Regions from separate parts of the Kitasatospora hibisci genome, predicted to be linked through region 2. Evidence: riboswitches for the same ligand, from Rfam matches in the RefSeq annotation. Region 2 holds a riboswitch; the other holds the start of a gene.
The links. Region 2 has a riboswitch for glycine ahead of gcvT (glycine cleavage system aminomethyltransferase GcvT). Riboswitches for the same ligand answer to the same signal wherever they lie in the genome.

Region 1 (5,379 bases), 1.5 Mb from region 2:
CGTTCTGCCGGGGCCCTGCCGTCTTCCGTCCGCGATCGGACGCCGTCCTACGTCAGACGCCGTACTCGTCCAGCGGCGGGCAGGAGCAGACCAGGTTGCGGTCGCCGTACGCGCCGTCGATCCGGCTGACCGGCGGCCAGTACTTGTCCGCCGGGTTCACGCCCGCCGGGAACACGGCCTCCTGGCGGCCGTAGCCGTGCGCCCAGTCCCCGGCCAACGCGGCCGCGGTGTGCGGGGCGTTGCGCAGCGGGTTGTCGTCCGCCGCCCACTCGCCCGAGCCGACCTTCTCGATCTCGCCGCGGATCTCGATCATCGCGTCGCAGAACCGGTCGATCTCGTGCAGGTCCTCGGACTCGGTGGGCTCGATCATCAGGGTGCCGGCCACCGGGAAGGACATCGTCGGCGCGTGGAAGCCGTAGTCGATCAGGCGCTTGGCGATGTCGTCCACCGTCACGCCGGTCTCCTTGGTGAGCGGGCGCAGGTCGATGATGCACTCGTGCGCGACCAGGCCGCCGGGGCCGGTGTAGAGCACCGGGAAGTGCGGGGCCAGGCGCTTGGCGATGTAGTTGGCGTTCAGCACCGCCACCTGGGTGGCGCGCTTGAGGCCCTCGCCGCCCATGAGCCGGACGTACGCCCAGGAGATCGGCAGGATCGCCGCCGAGCCCCACGGCGCGGCCGAGATCGGGCCGACGCCGGTGGCCGGGCCGGCCTCCTCCTGCAGCGGGTGGTTGGGCAGGTACGGCGCGAGGTGCGCGCGCACCGCGACCGGGCCGACGCCCGGGCCGCCGCCGCCGTGCGGGATGCAGAAGGTCTTGTGCAGGTTCAGGTGCGAGACGTCCGCGCCGAACTTGCCGGGCTTGGCCAGGCCGACCAGGGCGTTGAGGTTGGCGCCGTCGACGTACACCTGGCCGCCGGCCTCGTGCACCATGCCGCAGATCTCGGTGATCTGGGTCTCGTACACACCGTGGGTGGACGGGTAGGTGACCATCAGCACCGAGAGGCTGTCCCGGTGCTGCTCGATCTTGGCCTTGAGGTCCTCGACGTCGACGTCGCCGTCGACCAGGGTCTTCACCACGACCACGCGCATGCCGGCCATCACCGCGGAGGCCGCGTTGGTGCCGTGCGCGGAGGACGGGATCAGGCAGACGTCGCGCTGCGTGTCGCCGTTGGCGTGGTGGTAGGCACGGACGGCCAGCAGGCCGGCCAGCTCACCCTGGGAGCCGGCGTTCGGCTGGATCGAGACGGCGTCGTAGCCGGTCACCTCGACCAGCTGCTGCTCCAGCTGGCGGATCAGGGTCAGGAAGCCCTGCGCCTGGTCGATCGGCGCGAACGGGTGCAGCTGGCCGAACTCCGGCCAGGTCACCGGCTCCATCTCGGTGGTCGCGTTGAGCTTCATGGTGCAGGAGCCCAGCGGGATCATGCCGCGGTCCAGCGCGTAGTCGCGGTCCGAGAGGCGGCGCAGGTAGCGCAGCATGGCGGTCTCGGAGCGGTGGCTGTGGAAGACCGGGTGGGTCAGGTACTCGTCCTCGCGCAGCAGCGCGGCCGGCAGCGCGTCGGCGCTCTCCGCGACCTCCACGCCCTCGACGCCGAACGCGGCCCAGACGCCCGCCAGGTGCTCGCGGGTGGTGGTCTCGTCGGTGGAGGCCGAGATCCGGTCCTCGCCGTCCTGGTACACGTTGACGCCGTTGGCGCGCGCGGCGGCGGCGATCTCGGCGGCGCGGCCGGGGACCACCGCGGTCACGGTGTCGAAGAACTCGCCGTGCAGCAGCTCGACGCCGCCGGCCCGCAGGCCCTCGGCGAGGGCGGCGGCGTAGCGGTGGGTGCGGCGGGCGATGTCGGCCAGGCCGTCCGGGCCGTGGTAGACCGCGTACATCGAGGCCATCACGGCCAGCAGCACCTGGGCGGTGCAGATGTTGCTGGTGGCCTTCTCGCGGCGGATGTGCTGCTCACGGGTCTGCAGCGCCAGGCGGTAGGCGCGGTTGCCGTCGGCGTCGACCGAGACGCCGACCAGCCGGCCCGGGAGCGAACGGGCGTACTCGGCACGCACCGAGAGGTAGCCGGCGTGCGGGCCGCCGAAGCCCATCGGCACACCGAAGCGCTGCGAGGTGCCGCAGGCGATGTCGGCGCCCAGCGAGCCCGGGGACTTCAGCAGCGTCAGCGCCAGCAGGTCGGCGGCGACGGCGACGATCGCACCGAGGCCGTGCGCCTGCTCGATGACGGCGGTGAGGTCGCGGACCACGCCGGTGGCACCCGGGTACTGCAGCAGCACGCCGAAGACGCCGCGCTCGGCGACCTCGGCCGGGATGCCCTCGGACAGGTCTGCGACGACGACCTCGACACCGGTCGGCACGGCGCGGGTGTTGATCACCGCGACGGTCTGCGGCAGGGTCTCGGCGTCGACCAGGAAGACGCCGCCCTTGACCTTGGTCACGCGGCGGGCCAGGGCCATCGCCTCGGCGGCCGCGGTGCCCTCGTCCAGCAGAGAGGAGCCGGAGGTGGGCAGGCCGGTCAGGTCGGAGACCAGGGTCTGGAAGTTGAGGAGCGCCTCCAGGCGACCCTGCGAGATCTCCGGCTGGTACGGCGTGTACGCGGTGTACCAGGCCGGGTTCTCCAGGACGTTGCGCAGGATCACCGGCGGGGTGAACGTGCCGTAGTACCCCAGACCGATCATCGGCTGGAGCACCCGGTTGCGGCCGGCCAGCTCGCGCAGCTCGGCCAGAACCTGCGCCTCGCTGCGGCCGGCGGGCAGGTCCAGCCCGGTGATGGAGCGGATCGCCTCGGGCACGGCGGTGGCGGCGAGCTCGTCCAGCGAGCCGTAGCCGACCTGCGCCAGCATCTTCTCCTGCGCGGCGGCGTCGGGGCCGATGTGGCGGTTCTCGAAGGGGCTGGCCAGCTCAAGTTCGGTGAGGGTCGAGGCGCCGGTGGGGCGTCCCGCGTTCGGCTGGGCGTTCATGTGGTCGAGGCCTCCTGGTCACGGACCGGCGGGGGTACGCACGCCGGGCGGCTCCGCCGCTGCGGACAACAGCGGTTCGGCCCGACAGGCGAACCCGACAGGCCTCCCCCTCTGTCATCGGGACCTGAGAGCTTCGCCCGCACGGGGCGCGGGGGCACCCGTCGGCTTGCACCGTCGGTGAGGGTGGTCGCCGTCGGCTCCCTCGCCGGCGGTCCTGCCCTGCTTTCCAGAGTGACCTATCCCACACGGTACGGATGCCTGAGAGATTCCGGGGAGGAGTTGCTCCTTCGGCGCCCCGACCGGCGTTCTCCGACGTCGGGGACTCTCCCGAGCGGGCTCGGCGGTCGCGCCCAGGGTACCAGCGGGAGGCGGTTCGATCACGGGTGTGCCGGGTCACTCGGCCGCCGCACGGGTGCCCCGTACGGAGCAGTGCGGGGCCCGTCCGGCGGCTCCCCGGTCGCGGGCGTCCGGTTCATGGCTTTTGGTGTGAAGTGGCGGTGTCGGACGGGCGGGCCGGCCGCCGGCCTGCGGGAGTTCCGCAGGCGCAGCGCACTGGAGGAAAGAGTGCAGACCGATATCGACCCCCGGGACCTCATCGGCCACAAGGCGGTCGACCGCAACGGAGACAAGATCGGCACGGTCGACGAGGTGTACCTGGACGACGCCACCGGGCAGCCCGAGTGGGCCGCCGTCCGGACCGGCATCTTCGGCCGGGACGCCTTCGTCCCCCTGACCACGAGCGAGTTCTCCGGCGACGAGCTGAGGGTTCCGTACGACAAGTCGCTGGTGAAGGAGTCACCGGACTTCGGCGTGGGCCAGCACCTGTCGCCCGCCCAGGAGCTCCAGCTGTACCGCTACTACGGGCTGGACACCGCGCTGGACGGCAACCGGTCGAACGGGGCGGGCTCCGGCTCGCAGCCCGCCGACCTGGACTTCGGCACCGTGCCCGCCGGCACGGCCGCGGCCGCCGGTACCACCGCGGCCACCACGAAGCCGGCCGCCACCAAGCCGGCCGCCTTCCACCCGGCCGACACGGCCGCCCCCGCCCATCACACCAGCCCGGCGGCCGATCTCGGCAAGCCGTCCGAACACGCCACGGAGGCCCACGTGCGGACCCTCGACAGCACCGCACCGGCCGCCGCCCCGGCGACACCCGCGGCCCCCGAGACGCGTCCGCAGGTCTCGGTCCCGACCGCCCCGGCGGTGCCCGTCGCCGCGACGACGGCGGCCCCGGACACGACGGCCACCCCCGGCACCACGGCCCCCGCCGCTCCGCTGGAGATCACCTGCCGCGAGGAGCGGCTGGACATCACCACCGAGTGGCACGTGCTCGGCACCGCGAAGCTGCGCAAGTACGTCACCAGCGAGCCGGTGGAGCGCCGGGTGCCGGTGGTGCGCGAGCGGGTCCGGGTCGAGCGGATGCCGGTCGGCGACACGGAGCGGGCCGCTCTCAGCGACAAGGAGATCGCCGAGGCGGTGGAGGAGGTGACGCTCCGCGAGGAGCGGCCGGTGGTCCGCAAGTACCTGGCCCCCATCGAACGGGTGCGCCTGGTGGTCGAGCGCTACACCACCGAGGAGGTGGTCCGGGACGAGCTGCGCCGGGAGCAGGTCGAGGTGCACGACGACACCGCCCCCGCCGCCGACCGCTCCGCCGCCTCGGGCTCCGGCCACTCCGCCGCCCCCGGGTCGCCGGCCTCGACCTCGGCCGAGCACTCGTCGTCCGACGCGCCGTCCCACCCGGCCCCCCTCAGGCCGCTGGCCTGAGCCCTCCCCTCTCGACCCGAAGGACCCCGGGCCCGGCCCGGGGTCCTTCGACTTTGCCAAAGCTTCACCGATCGATATTTGACACAATGAAGTATCTCCCGGCATGGTTGCTTCAGTTCATTCACTATGTACGGGAGGAAGCAACCGTGAGTGAGGCACCCCAGCCCACCACCGCGGCCGAGAAGCAGAGCAGCGCCCGGGTCCTGCCGGCCCTGATTCTGGCGATGCTGTCGTTCAGCGTGGTGCAGACCGCGGTCGTCCCGATCCTGCCCTCGCTGGCCAAGGAGCTCAGCGTCTCCGGCTCCAGCATCACCTGGCTGATGACGGCCAACCTGCTCTCCGCCGCCGTGCTCACCCCCCTGCTGGGCCGGTTCGGCGACCTGCGCGGCCGCAAGCCGATGCTGCTGATCTCGCTGACCGGCCTGGTGGCCGGCTCCGCGCTGGCCGTCAGCACCCACTCCTTCACCTGGCTGGTCGTCGCCCGCGTCCTCCAGGGCGCCGGCGGCGGCGTGCTCCCGCTGGCCATCAGCATCGTCCGCGACGAGCTGCCGAAGCAGAAGGTCACCGGCGGCGTCGCCGCCATCAGCGCCTCGATGGGCGTCGGCAGCGGCCTCGGCCTCGTCGCCACCGGTCTCCTGCTGGAGCACTGGAGCTACAAGTCC
Region 2 (5,379 bases):
CCGACTCGATCGGCTTGGCCAGCACGGCGAGCAGGATCAGCAGGATCACCACGACGCCGCCGGCGACGGCGGCCTTGTCCCGCTTGAAGCGGGTCCAGGCGATCTGGCCGAGCGAGCGGCCCTCGATCTTCTTGGCCGGGCTGGCGGCGGCGTCTGCCTCCGGCTCGTTCCCGGCGGTCTTGGTGAGTGCGGTCATGGTCAGTTCGGTCCCCTCGCCGACGGTGGCCGGCCCACGGGTGCCGGTCGCCGGATCGGCGGTACGGCTGGTGCGGACGTGCGGAGGTACGGACATGCGGAGGTACGGGTGCGGTGGATCTCGGCGGTACGTCGTGCGGTCCTGCGTGCGCGGGTACTGCCGCCACGCGGGATGGGCATCGCGTGGATCAAGCTGTCCGCCTGCGCGTTCGCCTTTGTGAGGCGCCAACCACGCGCGGTGCGTTGTTGCAGAACTCTCTGCCATCCGAACTGGCTTGCGCCAGACCTGCCAACCGACAGATGCCCAACTGTGATCTGTCGACATGCACCTCCCGGATCACCGGCATACCCCTCTTCACACAGCTGCACCAAGCATGTCAATATGCCTGCCAGGACTTCCCGGAAATCGTCCGGATATGCGCGAGGGCCCGCCTGACATCACGTCAGACAGGCCCTCGTCGGGGGGTTTTGCGGGTCAGCGCCCGGGGTAGCCGGGCCACGGCTGCTGCGGCGGCGGCTGGCCCTGCCAGCCCTGCGCGGGCGGCTGCGTCCCGTAGGCGTAGCCCGGCCCCGTCTGCGAGGGGTACGGCGGCGGGGGCACCGGCGGGTACGGCCCGGTCGCCGGCCGGCCCTGGCCGCCCGCCTCCCGGTCGTAGAACGGCCGCGCGTTGGCGCGCATCCAGAGCGCCACCGGGTCGTACTCGTCCCCCATCGCCACCGTGGAGACCGCCAGCCCCTCCGGCGCGACCGCGATCGCCCGCTGCATCAGCGCCCGGACGGCCTCCACGGTCGGCGGCGAACTCTCGTACAGGTCCAGCCCGATGGCCAGGTACGGCTCCCCCACCGAGGGCTGCACCCAGGCCCGGCGGAGCGAGCGGACCGCCCGCACCTCGACCGCCTGGCGCTCCAGCAGCGCGAAGAACTGCTGCGCCGGCACCTGCGGCTCACTCAGCTTCAGCGGGCCGGCCGGCAGCCGGTCCAGTCCGGCCGCGATCCGCCGCAGGTCCGCCCAGGGCACCCCGACGCCGCCGCCGGGGGCGTGTGGATTCAGCCAGAGGCCCCAGCGGGTCCGGTAGAGGGAGGCGGCGATCTCGCGCCCGGAGATCACCTCGTGCGCCCGCGTCCAGCCGGAGGCCGCGAGCTGTTCGGGCGAGGTGACCGCCGGCGCGTAGCCGTGCCCGCTGATCTCCATGTTCCCGTACTGGGCGTCCGGGCTCCCCGGCGTCCCGTGCCAGAGCAGCATCCAGACCTGGCCGACGGCCAGCGCCTGCAGCAGCGCCTCGTACGCCTCCCAGCGCTCCGGCGCGACCTCGCGCAGGGCGTGCTCCAGGGCCCTCGGATCCGCGCCGGGGCGCCCGGCGGGTGCCTGGCCCCAGGGCCCCGGTGCACCGCCCGCTACCGCTCCCGCACTCATGCGCCCACCTCGCTGCGCCTCTTCTTCCCTCACCTGGCCGCCGGCCCCGGCGGAGTGTCTGCACGCACCCTATGGGGCGCCACCCACCACCGCCATGCCGGCGTGCCTGCCTGGCCCCTCCGACCCGTGCGCGGGCCGCCCGACCGCGGGCGGGGAGGGGTGCGTCACATCCGTGTGTAGAACGGCTGGACCCGGTTGAGCAACCACTCGACCACGGGGTCCTCCGCGAGGTCGAGCAGCACGAGGTGGACGCCACCGGGCAGCGGCGCGGTTCCCAGCGCCCGGCCCAGCGCCCCGTTCACCGCGGCCGGGTCGGCCGGGGCCGCCGGGTCCAGCTGGACGCCGACGAACATCACGGTCGGCTCGCCCTCGACACTGGCCAGCGCCCGCCGGGCGGTCAGCACGCCCGGCAGCGCCGAGAGCTCCGAGCGGCACGCGGCCAGGAAGTCCTCCGGATCCTCGCCGGGCACCGGCTCGCGCAGCGCCACCCGCCCGCCGGTCGGCGCGTCGGCGGCCTCCCAGCGGTCGTCGCGCGGCCCGCGCCGCAGCTCGGCCACGCCCTGCGGCGGCACCGGGATGCCGACCGCCGCCTCCGGGTTCACCGCGATGCCCACGCCCAGCGGCAGCCCGCGGGCGAACTCCCGGACCGGCGCGATCGCGAAGGCCATCCCCGGTGCCTGCTGCAGGAACACCTCCTGCGAGGAGAAGACCGGCACGTACGGGTCACCGGCCAGCTCGATGGTCGGAAGGTCCAGCGCCTGGCCCTGCGGGTCGGCCCCGGCCGGCAGCGGCACCCACACCTGGCTACGGGCCAGCACCTCGATCACCCGCGGGGTCGCGCCCGGATCGCCGAGCGCGGCGGTGAGCACCTGCTCCAGCTCGTTGGCGGGCCATCCCCCGCCCGGCGGCACCGACTCCGGGCCGCCCCACCCCTGCTGCTGCTCCACCGGGTACCCCATGTGCCCCTAGTACCGCCTCACTGGCTCGTCGACGCGTGCAGCCTAGCGGGCCGACCGGGGCCCCTCTCCCGCCCGGGCGCCGGACGTGCCATGATGTGCGCGGCTACGCGTTCCCGCGGAGGCCGATCCCAAACTCCATACCGGCCGCTCGAACCCGCGCGGGAGAGTCCGGAGTGCCCCCCGAGGGGCGGCACAGCCGGCGCCGAAGGAGCAAGTCCTCCCCGGAATCTCTCAGGCCCCCCTACCGCACGGGTTAGGCAGATCTGGAAAGCGGTGCACGGCCCTGCCGCGCGCCCACCCACGGTGCAAGCCGCCATGCTGTCCTGTTAGCTGGAAACAGCTGCGGGCCCGTGTTGCGGTGAAGCTCTCAGGTTCGACGACAGATGGGGAGACCCAGCCGCCGCATGCCCGCGCGCAGGTCAGGTCCCTCCCCGAGCGGGTCCGGTCCGGCGTGCGCACCCCTGAGTGCCCAGACCGAGGAGTTCCAGGCCATGTCGTCCCTCCGCCTCACCGCGCTCGACGCGCTTCACCGCCGTCTCGGCGCCACCATGACCGACTTCGCCGGCTGGGACATGCCGCTGCGCTACGGCAGCGAGCGCGAGGAGCACCTCGCCGTCCGCACCAAGGCCGGCCTGTTCGACCTCTCCCACATGGGCGAGATCACCGTCACCGGCCCGCAGGCCGGCGAGATGCTGGACCACGCGCTGGTCGGCTTCGTCTCCGCGCTCGGCGTGCTCCGCGCCCGCTACACCATGATCTGCGCCGAGGACGGCGGCATCCTGGACGACCTGATCGTCTACCGCCTGCGCGAGGACGCCTTCCTGGTCGTCGCCAACGCCTCCAACGCCCAGCTGGTGCTGGACGAGCTGATCGCCCGCGCCAAGGGCTACGACGCCGTCGTCACCGACGACCGCGACACCTACGCGCTGATCGCCGTCCAGGGCCCGGAGGCCACCGGCATCCTGGCCGCCACCACCGAGGCCGACCTGCCCGGCCTCAAGTACTACGCCATCCTCCCGGCCCAGGTGGCCGGCCGCGACGTGCTGCTCGCCCGCACCGGCTACACCGGCGAGGACGGCTTCGAGATCTTCTGCAACCCGGGCGACGCCGAGCAGATCTGGAACGCCCTGACCGAGGCCGGCGCCGACCGCGGCCTCGTCCCCTGCGGCCTGTCCTGCCGCGACACGCTGCGTCTGGAGGCCGGCATGCCCCTGTACGGGCACGAGCTCTCCACCGAGCTGACCCCGTTCGACGCCGGCCTCGGCCGGGTCGTCCGGTTCGACAAGACCACCAACGAGGGCGCGTTCGTCGGCCGGAAGGCACTGGAGAAGGCCGCCGCCGAGGCCGAGGCCAACCCGCCGCGGGTCCTGGTCGGCCTGGTCTCCGAGGGCAAGCGGGTGCCGCGCGCCGAGTACACCGTGGTCTCCACCGAGGGCGAGCCGATCGGCCGGATCACCTCCGGCGCCCCCTCCCCCACGCTGGGCAAGCCGATCGCGATCGCGTACGTGGACGCGGCGCACGCCGCCCCCGGCACCACCGTCGCGGTGGACGTGCGCGGCAAGCACGAGCCGGTCCGGGTCGTGGCGCTGCCCTTCTACAAGCGCGCTCGCTGACCCCTTCCCCTTCCCGAGGCGCGTCCGCCCGACGGGCCGCTTCGTCGTACCCGCTTCCCATCCTGGAGAATGACGCCATGAGCAACCCCCAGCACCTGCAGTACACCAAGGAGCACGAGTGGCTGACCGCCGCCGAGGGCGGTGTCTCCACGGTCGGCATCACCGCGCACGCGGCCGATGCGCTCGGTGACATCGTCTACGTGCAGCTGCCCGAGGTCGGCGACGCCGTGACCGCCGGTGAGACCTGTGGCGAGCTGGAGTCGACCAAGTCGGTCAGCGACCTGTACTCCCCGGTCACCGGTGAGGTCACCGAGGTCAACCAGGACGTCCTGGACGACAACTCGCTGGTCAACAGCGCCCCGTTCGAGGGCGGCTGGCTGTTCAAGGTCCGCGTCGAGGCCACCGACGAGCTGCTGAGCGCCGACGAGTACGACGCGCTGACCAACCCGCAGGCCTGAGCCCTGCCGGGGCGGCCGCCGCACCGCGGCCGCCCCGGCGCCGGCCCCGCCCTCCCGTACTCCCTCCTCCCGGGAAGACCACACCATGACGGTTCTCAACCAGTCCCTGCACGCCCTCGACCCGGAGATCGCCGCCGCGGTCGACGCCGAGCTGCACCGCCAGCAGACCACCCTGGAAATGATCGCCTCCGAGAACTTCGCCCCGGTGGCGGTCATGGAGGCCCAGGGCTCGGTGCTGACCAACAAGTACGCCGAGGGCTACCCCGGCCGCCGCTACTACGGCGGCTGCGAGCACGTCGACGTCGTCGAGCAGATCGCGATCGACCGGATCAAGGCCCTGTTCGGCGCCGAGCACGCCAACGTCCAGCCGCACTCCGGCGCGCAGGCCAACGCCGCCGCCATGTTCGCCCTGATCCAGCCGGGCGACACGATCCTGGGCCTGAGCCTGGCCCACGGCGGCCACCTGACCCACGGCATGAAGATCAACTTCTCCGGCAAGCTCTACAACGTGGCCGCGTACCACGTGGACGAGAAGTCCAGCCAGGTCGACATGGCCGAGGTCGAGCGCCTCGCCAAGGAGCACCAGCCGAAGCTGATCATCGCCGGCTGGTCCGCCTACCCGCGCCAGCTGGACTTCGCCGAGTTCCGCCGCATCGCGGACGAGGTCGGCGCCCTGCTGATGGTCGACATGGCGCACTTCGCCGGCCTGGTCGCCGCGGGCCTGCACCCCAACCCGGTGC

Region 1: another riboswitch for glycine. It lies ahead of gcvP (aminomethyl-transferring glycine dehydrogenase); the one in region 2 lies ahead of gcvT (glycine cleavage system aminomethyltransferase GcvT).

What each region holds. Positions count from the first base shown of each region.
Region 1 is NZ_CP171642.1:1,428,723-1,434,101, forward strand. Features, by position in the region: gene gcvP (aminomethyl-transferring glycine dehydrogenase) at 53-2,953, opposite strand; glycine riboswitch at 3,190-3,293, opposite strand; gene ACF9IK_RS06100 (PRC and DUF2382 domain-containing protein) at 3,518-4,717, shown strand; gene ACF9IK_RS06105 (MFS transporter) at 4,864-5,379, shown strand, end outside.
Region 2 is NZ_CP171642.1:2,958,595-2,963,973, forward strand. Features, by position in the region: gene ACF9IK_RS12565 (ABC transporter permease) at 1-196, opposite strand, end outside; gene ACF9IK_RS12570 (enhanced serine sensitivity protein SseB C-terminal domain-containing protein) at 671-1,609, opposite strand; gene ACF9IK_RS12575 (enhanced serine sensitivity protein SseB C-terminal domain-containing protein) at 1,774-2,568, opposite strand; glycine riboswitch at 2,718-2,825, shown strand; gene gcvT (glycine cleavage system aminomethyltransferase GcvT) at 3,060-4,181, shown strand; gene gcvH (glycine cleavage system protein GcvH) at 4,259-4,639, shown strand; gene glyA (serine hydroxymethyltransferase) at 4,725-5,379, shown strand, end outside.